2 regions of the Mesorhizobium sp. M1406 genome follow, and region 2 is predicted to be linked to the other one. Evidence: predicted binding sites of a transcription regulator. Region 2 holds the regulator's gene; the other holds the start of a gene.
The links. The regulator PhoB, encoded in region 2, activates phosphate uptake and scavenging genes when phosphate is short. The targets are predictions, from matches to a motif close to TGTCATNNANCTGTCAT.

Region 1: NKH03_RS04035 (RNA degradosome polyphosphate kinase) is a predicted target of PhoB. The motif match lies at 2,255-2,271, and genes of this name have one in related genera.

What each region holds. Positions count from the first base shown of each region.
Region 1 is NZ_JAMYKW010000003.1:17,391-24,634, forward strand. Features, by position in the region: gene NKH03_RS04035 (RNA degradosome polyphosphate kinase) at 1-2,089, opposite strand, end outside; gene NKH03_RS04040 (zinc-finger domain-containing protein) at 2,335-2,580, shown strand; gene NKH03_RS04045 (FAD-dependent monooxygenase) at 2,600-3,841, shown strand; partial or broken gene NKH03_RS04050 (TIGR02117 family protein) at 4,056-4,728, opposite strand; gene NKH03_RS04055 (amino acid ABC transporter ATP-binding protein) at 4,846-5,595, opposite strand; gene NKH03_RS04060 (amino acid ABC transporter permease) at 5,674-6,831, opposite strand; gene NKH03_RS04065 (amino acid ABC transporter permease) at 6,841-7,244, opposite strand, start outside.
Region 2 is NZ_JAMYKW010000001.1:269,694-276,937, reverse strand. Features, by position in the region: gene eglC (endo-1,3-1,4-beta-glycanase EglC) at 20-1,444, opposite strand; gene phoB (phosphate regulon transcriptional regulator PhoB) at 2,182-2,871, opposite strand; gene phoU (phosphate signaling complex protein PhoU) at 2,891-3,598, opposite strand; gene pstB (phosphate ABC transporter ATP-binding protein PstB) at 3,624-4,427, opposite strand; gene pstA (phosphate ABC transporter permease PstA) at 4,424-5,275, opposite strand; gene pstC (phosphate ABC transporter permease subunit PstC) at 5,279-6,262, opposite strand; gene pstS (phosphate ABC transporter substrate-binding protein PstS) at 6,328-7,244, opposite strand, start outside.

The DNA.
Region 1 (7,244 bases), on a different contig from region 2:
ATTCCTGCGCGTTGAACGGTTCCTCGCCCTCCTCCAGCACCACGCGCCGGGAGGTTCCATCAGCCAATACGTCGAAACTTTGCTGATTGTCCATGATGTTGCCAAGCATGATCTGGCCGAGGATCTGTTCATGCACAGTTGGATTGGTGATCGGCACCATGGTCTCGACACGGCGGTCGAGATTGCGCGGCATGAGGTCCGCCGAGGAGATGTAGATGATCGCCCCGTCCGATGGCAGGCCGTGACCATTGCCGAAGCAATAGATGCGGCTGTGCTCGAGAAACCGCCCGACGATCGATTTTACACGAATGTTTTCCGAAAGGCCCGAAACCTGGGGCCGCAGGCAGCAGATGCCGCGCACGACAAGGTCGATCTCGACGCCGGCGCGGCTGGCATCATAGAGCGCGTCGATGACGATCGGGTCGACGAGCGCGTTCATCTTCATCCAGATGCGCGCCGGCTTGCCGTCCACGGCATAGGCAATCTCATCGGCAATGTGCTTCAGGATGCGGCTCCTCAGTGTGAACGGCGAGATCGCCAGACGCATTTCATCCGTCGGCTCGGCATAGCCGGTGATGAAATTGAAGAGCTGGGCGACGTCGCGTGCAATCGTCGGATCGGTGGTGAAGAAGGACAGGTCGGTGTAGATGCGCGCGGTGACCGGATGGTAGTTGCCGGTGCCGAGGTGCACGTAGTTGCGCAATTTGCCGTCCTCGCGCCGCACCACCAGCGACATCTTCGCATGCGTCTTCAGTTCGAGAAACCCGAACACGACCTGCACGCCGGCACGCTCCAGGTCGCGCGCCCAGCGGATGTTGGCTTCCTCGTCGAAGCGCGCCTTGAGCTCGACCAGCGCCGTGACCGATTTGCCGGCCTCGGCCGCATCGACCAGCGCGCGCACGATCGGGCTGTCATTGGAGGTGCGGTAAAGCGTCTGCTTGATCGCCACCACTTCCGGGTCGGCCATCGCCTGGCGCAGGAACTGCACCACCACATCGAAGGATTCATAGGGATGATGGACGACGATGTCCTTCTCGCGGATGGCGGCGAAACAGTCGCCGCCATGCTCGCGAATACGTTCGGGAAAGCGCGGATTGTAGGGCGTGAATTTGAGATCGTCGCGGGGAACGGCGACGATTTCGGAGATCTGGCTGAGCGCCAGTGGACCGGTGAGCACGCTGATGCGGCTCGACGAGACACCAAGCTCGCCGGCGACGAAATCGCGCAGTTCGCCAGGCATCAGCCTGTCGAATTCGATGCGGATGACCGAGCCGCGGCGGCGCCGCTTCAGCGCCGTCTCGAACAGGCGCACGAGATCTTCCGACTCTTCCTCGACCTCGATATCGCTGTCGCGGATGATGCGGAACGTGCCTGAGCCCTTGACCTCATAGCCAGGGAAGAGCTTGCCGATGTACAGGCCGACCGCCTCTTCCAGCGGGATGAAGCGGACATGGCGTTTGCGGTCCGGCAGACGGATGAAGCGCTTGAGCGCCACCGGCAGGCGCAGCAGCGCGCTCATCTCTTCGCCATTCTTGCGATGACGCAATTGCAGCGCCATCGAGAAGCCGAGATTGGGGATGAACGGGAACGGGTGCGCCGGGTCGATCGACAGCGGGGTCAGCACCGGAAACACCTGCTCCTGGAAATGGTCTTCCAGCCAGATTTTCTCGTCCTTGGTGAGCGCGTCGCGGGTGATGGTCTCGATGCCCTCCTTGTTGAGCAGCACGGTGAGCGCTGACAGGCTCTTCTGCTGGTCTTCCTGCAGCCGCTCGACCTCACGCAGCAGCTGTTCCAGCTGCTGTTCGGGGGTGCGCCCGTCAGGACTTTTCAGCACGATGCCTTCGCGCACCTGGCCGGCGAGGCCGGCGACGCGCACCATGAAGAACTCGTCGAGATTGGCGGCCGAGATCGACAGGAAGCGGACACGCTCCAGCAGCGGATGATTGAGGTTCAGCGATTCCTCGAGAACGCGCCGGTTGAACTGCAGCCAGGAAAACTCGCGATTGACGAAACGATCGGGATTGCCGCCTTCCGGACTTGCCGCCTCGACGTTGGTGAATTCGCTCTGCACCGGCTTCAGTTCGTTCATATTCCCGCTCTTCCACACCGTCTGCCGCCAGAGTGCCGCGCGTCCCCTTCAGGACGCGCAAAGGACGCTCTGCCACTCCAAGGCCACGCATGATCCGTTCCGAAAACCGAAGTCGGTTTTCCGGCCATGCGTTAACCGGCTTAACTTATCCTCTGACAGGCTTTTGCGACAGTTTCATTTCATCGAACTTGCAAAGAGGCCTGTTATGATCCAGATGCAGAAGAGACTGCGTTAAGGAGACGACGATGGCAGGCGGTTCCATTCCCCATTTCCAGAACGATGCGGGCTACCCGGCTATCGACATCGGCGTCAAGGAATTCATGTGCACGGGCGCCAACCCGCCATTCGATCACCCGCACGTGTTTCTCGATATGGGCGACGACAATGAAAAAGTTTGCCCCTATTGCTCGACGCTCTACCGCTATTCGCCCAAGCTGAAGGCGACGGAAACGCTGCCGGCCGGCTGCATCTATATCGACCAGGCTGCCTGATTCTTTCGCGACAAGCTCGATGAACGACATACGTTCCCGGCAAGTCCTCATCGCCGGGGCCGGCGTCGCCGGGTTGACCGCAGCGCTTGCTTTCGCCAAACGCGGCTATTCCGTGCAGGTGTTCGAACAGGCGCAGCGCCTGGAAGCGGTCGGCGCGGGCCTCCAGCTTTCTCCCAACGCGACGCGCATCCTTCGCCAGCTTGGCGTGCTCGACCGTCTGCTGCCGGCAGCAGTGCGGCCCGAGGCCGTAGTGCTGAAGGACGCCGCGACCCTCCGTGAACTGGCACGCGTGCCGCTCGGACAAGCCGCCGAGGCCCGCTGGCAAGCACCCTATCTCGTCGCCCACAGGGCCGATCTGCAGAGTGCACTGATGGCGCGTGCCAACGAGATCGCCGAGATCGAGATCGTCACTGGCGCGCGCATCGACAGTGTTGCCACGGGCACCCATGGCATCACCGCGACGGCCGAGATCGACGGCAAGACCATCACGGCCGAGGGGTTCCTGCTGGTCGGCGCCGATGGCGTCTGGTCATCGGTGGGCGGGCTTGTCGATTCGGCCAAGGGGTCGGCCTCGCCAAGAAGCCGCTTTTCCGGCGAACTGGCCTGGCGCACGACCATTGCCGCGCAGAGTGCCGCAGGGCAGGCTTTCGCGGCGATCGGCGCTCCGGACTGCGTCACCACCTTCCTGCACCCGGGCTTCCATATGGTCGCCTATCCCGTCAGCAAGGGTGACGCATTCAATCTCGTCGCCTTCACCAAGGGCGAACGCATTGCCGAAGGCTGGTCCGGCCATGCCGATCCCGGCATCCTCGCAGGCGCGGTGCGCGGCGCCGCGCCTGGCCTTGCAAGACTGGTGGAAGTGGCTGGCCCGTGGCTGACCTGGCCGCTCCATACGGTCGACCAGAAGCGACCCTGGACAACGCCGGACGGCATCGCACTGATCGGCGACGCCGCACATGCGATGACCCCGTTCGCGGCGCAAGGCGCGGCCATGGCCATCGAGGATGCGGCGACACTTGCCGGTATCATTGCCGACTCCCCTGCCCATCCGGCACGAAGCCTGCAAATCTGGGAGAACCTGCGGCGGCCGCGCGTCGCCAGGGTCGCACGCCGAGGCGCCATCAACCGCCTTGCCTGGCATGCCGCGGGTCCAGTGGCTGTCGCGCGAAATCTGTTCCTGAAAATGCGCTCGCCGGAAAAGCTCGCGGCGGATTTGGACTGGCTCTACGGCTGGCAGCCGGAGGCTGTTGTCAGGCGTTGACAGGCCGGCGGGACAGCACCCCCCTCTGTCCTGCCGGACATCTCCCCCGCAAGGGGGGAGATCAGCTGTCGCCCCTGCTTTCGCCAATCACCGACGTCGCGAAATGAAGTGAGGCGTCGCAACTGCCAATCTCCCCCCTTGCGGGGGAGATGTCCGGCAGGACAGAGGGGGGTGTGAAGGAACGCGACGCTTGCCAATTCGCGGAATGCCCCCGCTAATTATACAGCCGCATCGACAGGCCAAGCGATACAGGCAGCGGATTCCACCAGCCGGTGCGCAGGCCGGCGGTGCGCAAGGCGGCCGCCGTCCAGGTGTTGCAGCCGACCAGTGCATTGAAATGGCCGTTGGCTTCGTAAAAGCCGTCGAACCTGGAATAGGCCGCGTCCGAAACAAGGATCGGACCCTTCGGCCCCCGCTGGAAACTCGCATCGATGAAATCGAGCAGCGCCGCGAACCGATCCTCACCGATGTCGAACCCTCGCGACGTCCGGGCGCGATTCGACGATGTCACCGAAGACATCGACATGCATGACCGAAGCGTCGAGGGTCAGTGCCTTCATCACCGGCACTGCCTTCAACTCAGACCATGTCGGCGTCTCCAGATAGAAGGCGCGGCCGACCCAGCCGAAGACGATGTAGCGGACCTCAGGGGCATCCGCCGGTATGCCGGCGTCGGCCAGGAAATGGAAACGCTGGCGCACGGCATCGTTGACCGGAATGGCAATGTCCGTGTGGATCGGGTTCTTCAGCACCAGGATGCGATGCGTGTTGGCGGGTGCTGCCGCGACGGCCGGCCGCCACAGCGGGCGCGGCACGAGAGCGCCCATCGTCACAGCGAGCGCAATGACGATCAACAGAAGACCTAGAAAACGTCCCAGCCTTTTCATGAATGGCGGCCCCTGCAAACGCGTCCGGCGCAACACATCTGCCCACCTCCTGGCGGTCCATACGAAAAAAGCCCGGCCAAGGTTTCGGCCGGGCTTCTTCCGTCTGTGGAAAAACAATCAGTGCAGGATCTGCGACAGGAACAGCTTCGTGCGCTCGTGGCGCGGGTGGTCGAAGAACTCGGCCGGCGTGTTCTGCTCGACGATCTGGCCCTGATCCATGAAGATAACGCGGTTGGCGACCTTGCGGGCAAAGCCCATCTCGTGGGTGACGCACAGCATGGTCATGCCTTCTTCGGCAAGGCCAACCATGGTCTCCAGCACCTCCTTGATCATTTCCGGGTCGAGCGCCGAAGTCGGCTCATCGAACAGCATGATGCGCGGGTTCATGCACAGCGAGCGGGCGATCGCCACGCGCTGCTGCTGGCCGCCCGACAGCTGGCCGGGATATTTGTGGGCCTGTTCCGGGATCTTGACGCGCTTGAGGAAATGCATGGCGATTTCCTCGGCCTGCTTCTTCGGCGTCTTGCGCACCCAGATCGGCGCCAGCGTGCAGTTCTCGAGGATGGTCAGATGCGGGAACAGGTTGAAGTGCTGGAACACCATGCCCACCTCGCGGCGGACCTCGTCGATCTTCTTGAGATCGTTGGTCAGTTCCTTGCCGTCGACGATGATCTTGCCCTTCTGGTGCTCTTCCAGACGGTTGATGCAGCGGATCATCGTCGATTTGCCGGAGCCCGAAGGGCCGCAGATGACGATACGCTCGCCGCGCATCACTTTCAGATTGATGTCCTTCAGCACATGGAATTCGCCATACCATTTGTGCATGGCGATGATGTCGATGGCGACATCGGTGGTGGAAATCTGCATCTTGGCGGCGTTGACCTTGATCTCTTCCGCGCTAACGGCATTTTCGGTGGCCATGACAGGGTCCCCTTGTTCTTTTGTTTAGCGTTTGTGGCCGGTGTCGAGCCGACGTTCGGTGAACATTGAATAGCGCGACATGCCGAAGCAGAACAGCCAGAAGACGAAGGCCGCGAAGATCAGGCCAGACCTGGCCGTCTGCGCCGTTGCCCAGTTTGGGTCGGAGAAGTTCTGCTTCACAATGCCGAGAAGGTCGAACATCGAGATGATGATGACCAGGCTGGTGTCCTTGAACATGCCGATAAAGGTGTTGACGATGCCCGGGATCACCAATTTCAGTGCCTGCGGCATGATGATGAAATACATCTTCTGCCAATAGCCGAGGCCGAGCGAATCCGCACCTTCATACTGCCCCTTGGGGATCGCCTGCAGTCCGCCGCGCACCACTTCGGCCATATAGGCGGCGGCAAACAGCGACACGCCGATCAAAGCGCGCAGGAACTTGTCGAACGAGACGCCGGCCGGCAGGAACAGCGGCAGCATGACGCTGGCGAAGAACAACACGGTGATCAGCGGGATGCCGCGCACCGTCTCGATGAAAACGACGCACAGCGTCTTGATGATCGGCATCTTGGAACGGCGGCCGAGCGCCAGCACGATGCCCAGCGGCAGCGACACGGCAATACCGACGAAGGACAGGCTGAGCGTCACCAGCAGCCCGCCCCACAGCGAGGTTTCGACATGCGGCAGGCCGAACATGCCGCCGACCAGCAGGATGAAAGCGACGATCGGCAGTGCAAAGAACAGCAGAATCGCATTCAGGCCCTTGCGCGGCACCTTCGGGATAAGCATCGGCACCAGCAGCGCCACGAACAGGATGGCGACCAGGATCGGACGCCAGCGCTCCTCGATCGGGTAGCGCCCGAGCATGAACTGGCCGAATTTGGCATTGACGAAAGCCCAGCAGGCGCCGGTCCAGCCATCCGGCTGGACGCCGCCTTGCGCAACCGTGGCGCACACGGTCCGGTCCGGTCCGGTCCACACAGCGTTGATGAATGCCCAGTTGATGATTTGCGGCAGGATCATCGCCACCAGGGCGATGCCGACGATGGTCATAATGGTGTCGCCGGTGGAAGCGATCAGGTTCCTGCGCACCCACGCACCGAAACCCGCGACGCCGGCAGGCGCTGGCTGCGCCAGCGCCATTTCGCTGCGCACCCAGGACATATCATGTTCTTGCATGTCCTTACCTCACCTCTCCACCAGCGCCATCTTGGCGTTGAACCAGTTCATCACAAGCGAGGTCAGAAGGCTGATGGCCAGATAGATCACCATCATGATCACCACGCCCTCGACAGCCTGGCCGGTCTGGTTCAGCACCGTACCGGCGGTCGCCGTCAGGTCCGGGTAGCCGATGGCGATGGCGAGCGACGAGTTCTTGGTCAGGTTGAGATACTGGCTGGTCAGCGGCGGAATGACGATGCGCATGGCCTGCGGCACGACGACCAGCCGCAGGATCGATCCGGGCCGCAGCCCCAACGCACCGGCAGCTTCCGTCTGGCCCGTGCTGACACCCCTGATGCCGGCGCGTACGATCTCGGCAATGAAGGCGGCGGTATAGCAGGACAGCGCCAGATACAGCGACAGGAACTCGG
Region 2 (7,244 bases):
CCCAACGTGAGGGCGTCGCTTAGACCGAATGGTCGGCCGCGATGTCCAAGGGGTGGTGCTGCAGGTCGTCCAGCGTATAGGCGCGGATGTAGTCGATTTTCATCTCCGCCGGCGTCGCCAGATGGTCAGGAGGCTGGCCGGCAATGCCGCCCACCGCGAGATTTGCCAATATGTACATGGGGTCGTGCATGTCGGACGGCGTTGCCGCTTGGGCGACCTTTACACCATCGTAGGTCCAGACAAGCTCATCCTTCGTCCAGAGCAGGCCATAGGTGTGGAAACCGTCGGTGTCCGCAACGTTCACCGTGGACGAAACCTTCGTGTGCGCTCCCGTCTCATTGGTATGCGCCGTCATGTAGAGCGTGTTCAGGTCCTGGCCGCGCGTTTCGACAACGTCCAGCTCCGGCGGCCACGATCCGTCTTCCGGAAGCAGCCAGAAGGCCGGCCATGCTCCGGCTGTTTCGGGCAGGTCCGCCCGCATTTCGAAATAGCCATAGGCTTGCGCGAAGGTGTCGTGCGTCGTCAGGATCCCCGAGGTGTATTCGTAATTGTTGATCAGAGGCTTGATGTCCTCCGGCGCCTGCGCCGCGGTGATGGTGAGGACGCCGTTTTCAACGCTGAACGGGTGGACGGAACTCGTCGGGCCATAATTGGCGTCGACATACCATTGCAACTCGCCATTGCTGCTCAATGTGCTGCCGTTCGGCGCTCCCCACCAGAAATTGGAATTCCAGGTGCCGTCCTGTCCGTTCCGAAGGCTCAGCGTGTTAAATTCGTCGGAGAAGGACAGCGTCATTCCGGACTTGTCTATCGGCAGCTCGAACTGGGTGGGCTGCAACTTGTCGATGGTCGTATTCTTGAACACCAGGATCTCGTCGGATCCGAGGTTCAGCATCACGTTCGATTCCACCTGAACCATCTGTGAACGGACGGCATCGAACGAAGTGAAGTCATAGCCGTTAAGGCGGACCGTATCGGTCGCACCGAAATCGAAGATAAGATCACTTCCATTTCCTTTAGAGATGGCGAAAGTGTCGGCGCCGTCTCCGCCGATCAGGACATCGTCGCCCTTGCCGCCATCCAGCGTCTGATGACCCGACCCGCCCTTGATGATGTTGTCCAACGCATTTCCGAACGCATATCGATTGGCGCCGGTAACGACGAGGTTCTCGAAATTGTCGGGGAGCTTGTAGCTCATCCATGTGTCGATCGTGTCGATTCCTGCCCCAGGATCCTCGACCACCTTATTGTTGGTGGAATAGAGGTGATAGTAGTCGTCGCCGGCGCCACCGTAGATCGTGACCTTGACGCCGGTGTCTCCCCAGAAGGAGTCGTTGCCGGAGGTGCCATGCAGTTCCGGTCCAGACCCAGTGGCCGAGAACCAATGAGTGGAAGCGCCGGTGTAGGGAAGAGGGATGCCTTTGGCGTTTACGACGGTGCTCATCAGAAATCCTTCCTCATGGTATCCGACCTGGTGAAATCATTCGATACGAGTCCCAGCGACTGCTTCCCAAGCAACGTTGCAACGGATGAAATAGTTCCAGGGAATCGTCATCCGATCCGAGATAATATTGACCATTCGGCGCACATACACTGAATAAAGAGAAGGAATCCGTCCTCCGTCAAAAATGTAATTTTAATAAAATTCTATATTTATGTGAAAGTCGCGTGCTTTGACGGATATAGATAAATGCATTAGTTCAATCCTCGCTAGAAGGAGCACGATTTGGAGGGCAGAGTTTTACGGGCAAAATGGCGATTATGACCGACTAATCGCGAACCGTTCTTCCCGCGGCCAGCCGGACACAACAGCAGTTTGAGAGATCGCAGAGCAATCGAGTTGTGAGGGGACCGACCAGTTAGCCACGCACAATCAATTCCAGCATGGCTCACTCCGCTGCGGACGTTTCGCTGCGACCGGGCAACGACCGCGAAGGGTCGGTTAAAGATTTCAATCCCGCCTGCTTGAATGTCCGCCATCGCTTTTTGGATGCCAGAAGCCGCCTGTCGCCTTGGCCCAAATGCGGTCATTCGAAAACTGATGGGATGACCGCTCCTGTGCGCCACATGCTCGTTCTCCACCGATGAGACGAATGCAACATTCCACCCTTCGCGGCCGTTGGCGACCGCCTGCTGACCGAGCTTGAACCTGGGTTCCGATTTATCGGGATGGGATGGGAATTAATCTTCCCTGATCGCGTAGCCTGCACCTCGAATGGTGCGGATGACGTCGGGCATGCGGCCGTTGTTGACCGCCTTGCGCAGCCGGCCGACATGCACGTCCACCGTGCGTTCGTCGATGTAGATCGTCTCGCCCCAGACATTGTCGAGCAGCTGGCTGCGCGAGAACACGCGGCCGGGATGGCGCATCATGAATTCGAGCAGGCGGAATTCTGTCGGCCCGAGCCGGATCTCGCTCTTCTTGCGATAGACCCGGTGCGATTCTCGATCGAGCACGATGTCGCCGACCTTCAGCACGCTGGACAGCACTTCCGGCTTGGCACGGCGCAGCAGCGCCTTGACCCTGGCCATGAACTCCGGCGTCGAGAAAGGCTTGACCAGATAGTCGTCGGCGCCGGTCGAGAGGCCGCGCACGCGGTCGCTCTCCTCGCCGCGCGCGGTCAGCATGATGATCGGCAGCCGCTCGGTCTCGGGGCGCATTCGCAGGCGCCGGCAGAGTTCGATGCCGGAAACCGCCGGCACCATCCAGTCGAGCACCAGAAGGTCGGGAACGTTCTCCTGCAGCCGGATCTCGGCCTCGTCGCCGCGCGTCACCACCTCGACCTGATAGCCCTCGGACTCCAGATTATAACGGAGCAGCACGCCTAGCGGCTCCTCGTCCTCCACCACCATGATGCGTGGCGCGATCATCGGCTGGTCACCCCTATCGTCATGCCGCCGGCGCGGACATTGTCGTCTCGTCCTGCTTCGGACGATTGGCCGGCAGCTGCGTGCCGGTCAAAACATAATAGGCATTTTCCGCGATGTTGGTGACGTGGTCGCCGATGCGCTCGAGATTCTTGGCGCAGAACAAAAGATGCGTGCACGCGGTGATGTTGCGCGGGTCTTCCATCATATAGGTGAGAAGTTCGCGGAACACGGAGGTGTATTTGACGTCGATGCGTTCGTCGTCGGCACGCAGTTTCGCCAGCGCGGCGGCGTCACGCGCCGCATATTCCTCGATGACGCCCTGCACCTGGATCAGCACCAGCTGTGCCATTCCATCGATCGAGTGCGAAAGGTCGCGCGGCGTAACGCTGAGGCCGACAGTGCCGACGCGCTTGGCGATGTTCTTGGCAAGGTCGCCGATGCGTTCGAGATCGCCGGCCATGCGGATCGAACCGACGACATGGCGCAGATCGTCGGCCATCGGCTGCCGCTTGGCGATCAGCGTGATGGCGCGGTCGTCGAGCTCCCGCTGGCGCGCGTCCATGATCGCGTCGTCAGAGACGACGCGCTGTGCCAAGGCGTTGTCGGAATTCAACAGCGCCTTGGTCGCACCGCCGACCATCGAGCTGGCGAGATCGCCCATGTCGCTGATCAGTTTGCTGATCTGACCGAGATCCTCGTCGAAAGAAGCGACTGTGTGTTCGCTCATGATCCTGTTCCTCGTATGCCTGAGCTCAGCCGAAGCGGCCGGTGATGTAGTCCTGCGTGCGCTTCTCGCGGGGCGACGTGAAGATCTTCTCGGTGCGGTCGAACTCGACCAGCTCGCCCAGATACATGAAGGCCGTCTGCTTCGACACGCGCGCCGCCTGCTGCATGTTGTGGGTGACGATGACGATCGTGTAGTCGGCTTGCAACTCGTCGATCAGCTCCTCGATCTTGGCGGTCGACAGCGGATCGAGCGCCGAGGCGGGCTCGTCGAGCAGGATGACTTCCGGCTTCACCGCCACGGTACGGGCGATGCAGAGTCGCTGCTGCTGGCCGCCTGAGAGGCTGAGGCCGCTGGCGTCGAGCTTGTCCTTGACCTCGGTCCAGAGTGCCGCGCGCTTCAGCGCCTGCTCGACGCGGCCGTCCATCTCGGATTTGCTCAGCTTCTCGTAGAGCCTGATGCCGAAAGCGATGTTTTCATAGATCGACATCGGAAATGGCGTCGGCTTCTGGAACACCATGCCGATCTTGGTGCGCAGCAGGTTGAGGTCCTGCGAGCGGTCAAGAACGTTCTGGCCGTCGAGCAGCACCTGACCTTCGGCCGTCTGCCTGGGATAAAGCTCATAGATGCGGTTGAAGACGCGCAGCAGCGTCGACTTCCCGCAGCCCGAAGGCCCGATGAAGGCGGTGACGCTGCGCTCCGGCAAGGACAGCGTGATGTCCTTCAGCGCCTTCGATTGGCCGTAGTAGAAATTGAGGTTCTTGACCTCGATCTTGGCCTTGGCGGTGGCCTCGGCGGCGATCGTCATGTCTGGAGACAACATCTGGCTCATTTGTCCTCTCTGCGTCCGGTCAGGCTGCGCGCAACGATGCTGAGCGCGAGAACCGTCAATGTGATGATAAGTGCGCCGGTCCAGGCCAGTTGCTGCCATTCCTCGTAAGGGCTGAGAGCGAATTGGAAGATGGTGACAGGCAGGCTGGCCATCGGCGCGTTGAGATTGCTCGACCAGAACTGGTTGTTGAGCGCCGTGAAGAGCAGTGGTGCCGTCTCGCCGGAGATACGGGCGATCGACAGCAATATGCCGGTGACAATGCCGGAAAGCGCGGCGCGGTAGGCGACCGACTTGATGACCACCCAGCGCGGCGCGCCGATCGCGGTGCCGGCTTCGCGCAAGGCGTTCGGCACCAAATTGAGCATGTCTTCGGTGGTGCGCACCACAACCGGAATGACGAGGATGGCGAGCGCGACAGCACCGGCGATTGCCGAGAAATGCCCCATCGGCCGCACCATCAGTTCGTAGACGAACAGGCCGATGATGATCGACGGCGCCGACAGCAGGATGTCGTTGATGAAACGCACCACGGTGGTCAGCTTGGAAAAGCGACCGTATTCGGCCATGTAGGTGCCGGCCAGTACTCCGATCGGCGTGCCTACGATGACGGCGATGATCGTCATCACCACGCTGCCATAGATGGCGTTGAGCAGGCCGCCGGCGTCGCCGGGAGGCGGCGTCATCTGCGTGAAGACGTCAAGGGACAGGCCGGCGGCGCCCTTGTAGACCAGCGCGCCGAGGATGAGCGCCAGCCAGGCAAGTCCGATGCCCGCCGCAGTGACGCACAAGGTCATCATCACGGCATTCTTCCTCTTGCGGCTCTGGTGAAGCGATGTGGCTGTCGACATCGGTCAGGCTCCGGTGCGGGCGTCGATGCGCATCAGCATGTAGCGGGCGATGGCAAGGATCAGGAAGGTGATGACGAACAGGATCAGGCCGAGCGCCACCAGCGAAGACGTGTAGAGGTCGCCGACGGCTTCGGTGAATTCATTGGCGATGGTCGCGGAGATCGTCGTTGCCGGCGCGAACAGCGAGGTCGAGATGCGGTGCGCGTTGCCGATGACGAAGGTCACCGCCATGGTTTCGCCGAGCGCGCGGCCGAGGCCGAGCATGACGCCGCCCATGATGCCGATCCTTGTGTAGGGAATGACGACGCGGCGGGTCACTTCCCAGGTCGTGCAGCCGATGCCGTAGGCGGATTCCTTCAGCACCGGTGGCACCGTGTCGAAGACGTCCTTGGTGATCGAGGTGATGAAGGGCAGCACCATGATGGCCAGGATCAGCGACGAGGTCAGCAGGCCGATGCCATAGGGCGGACCGGCAAACAGGCTGCCGAGGCCGGGAATGCCGTGGAACACGCCGATGATGAACGGCTGCACGATCGTCTGCAGGAACGGCGCCAGCACGAACAGGCCCCAGATGCCGTAAATGATCGAGGGGATGCCGGCCAGCAGTTCCACCGCCATGCCGATCGGCCGCCGCAACGGGCGTGGGCAAAGCTCGGTGAGAAAGATGGCAATTCCGATGCCGAGCGGCACGGCAATCAGGATGGCGATGGCCGACGTGATGATGGTGCCGTAGATCGGTGCCAGCGCGCCGAACTTCTCCGTCACCGGATTCCAGCTTTCGCTGGTCAGGAAAGAGAAGCCGAAGGTCGACAGGGCTTGCCAGGATCCGGCAAACAGCGAGATCGCGACGCCGCCAAGCAGGACCAGCACCAATATGGCGGCGGCCCGGGTCATCCCGTGGAAGATTGCGTCGGTCAGCGCGAATCGTCTGACGATCGCATCGCGCGAACCTCGAATGGCTGGCAAGGCTTCCTGGACAGCGCTCATGTGAAGCTCGGCTCTTTGAGTTGAGGAAAAAGGAGCGCCGCGCCGCGGCGCTCCTTCAAAGGTTATTACTCGCCTGCGTAGACGGGCTTCCCGTCGGCCTGGATGTCGGCCTTCCAGGAGGTCTTGATCAGGTCGACGACGCTGTCGGGGATCGAGACATAGTCGAGCGCCTTGGCGGTTTCCTTGCCGTCCTTGTAGGCCCAGGCAAAGAACTTCAGCGCTTCACCGGTGGCGGCGGCATCGTCGGGAACCTTGTGGATCAGCACCCAGGTCGAAGCAGCGATCGGCCAGCTGGTGTCGCCGGGTTCGTTGGTGATGATGACGTTGAAGTTCTTCGCGCCTTTGAAATCGGCATTCGAAGCAGCCGCACCGAAGGATTCGAGCGACGGCTCGACGACCTTGCCGGCGGCATTCACCAGCTTGGAGTAGGAAAGGCTGTTCTGCTTGGCATAGGCATACTCGACGTAGCCGATGCTGCCGTCGGTCTGCTTGACGGTATTGGCGACGCCTTCGCTGCCCTTGGCGCCTACGCCCGTAGGCCATTCGACGGCTGTATCCGAACCGACCTTGTCCTTCCAGTCGGGCGACAGCTTGACCAGATAGTTGGTGAAGTTGAAGGTCGTGCCCGACCCGTCCGAGCGATGCACGACGGCGATCGCGGTGGACGGCAGGGTCAGGGTCGGGTTCAGCGCCTTGATCGCAGCATCATCCCAGGTGGTGATGGCGCCGAGGTAGATCTGGGCCAGGGTCGCGCCGTCAAGAACCAGTTCGCCCGGCTTGATGCCGGTCAGGTTGACGATCGGCACGATGCCGCCCATCACCATCGGGAACTGCACGAGGCCGTTCTTTTCCAGGTCGGCATCGGACATCGGCTTATCGGTGGCGCCGAAGGTCACGGTCTTGGCGATGACCTGCTTGATGCCGCCGCCCGAACCGATCGACTGGTAATTGAGGCCGACGCCGGTGTCTTTCTTGTAGGTGT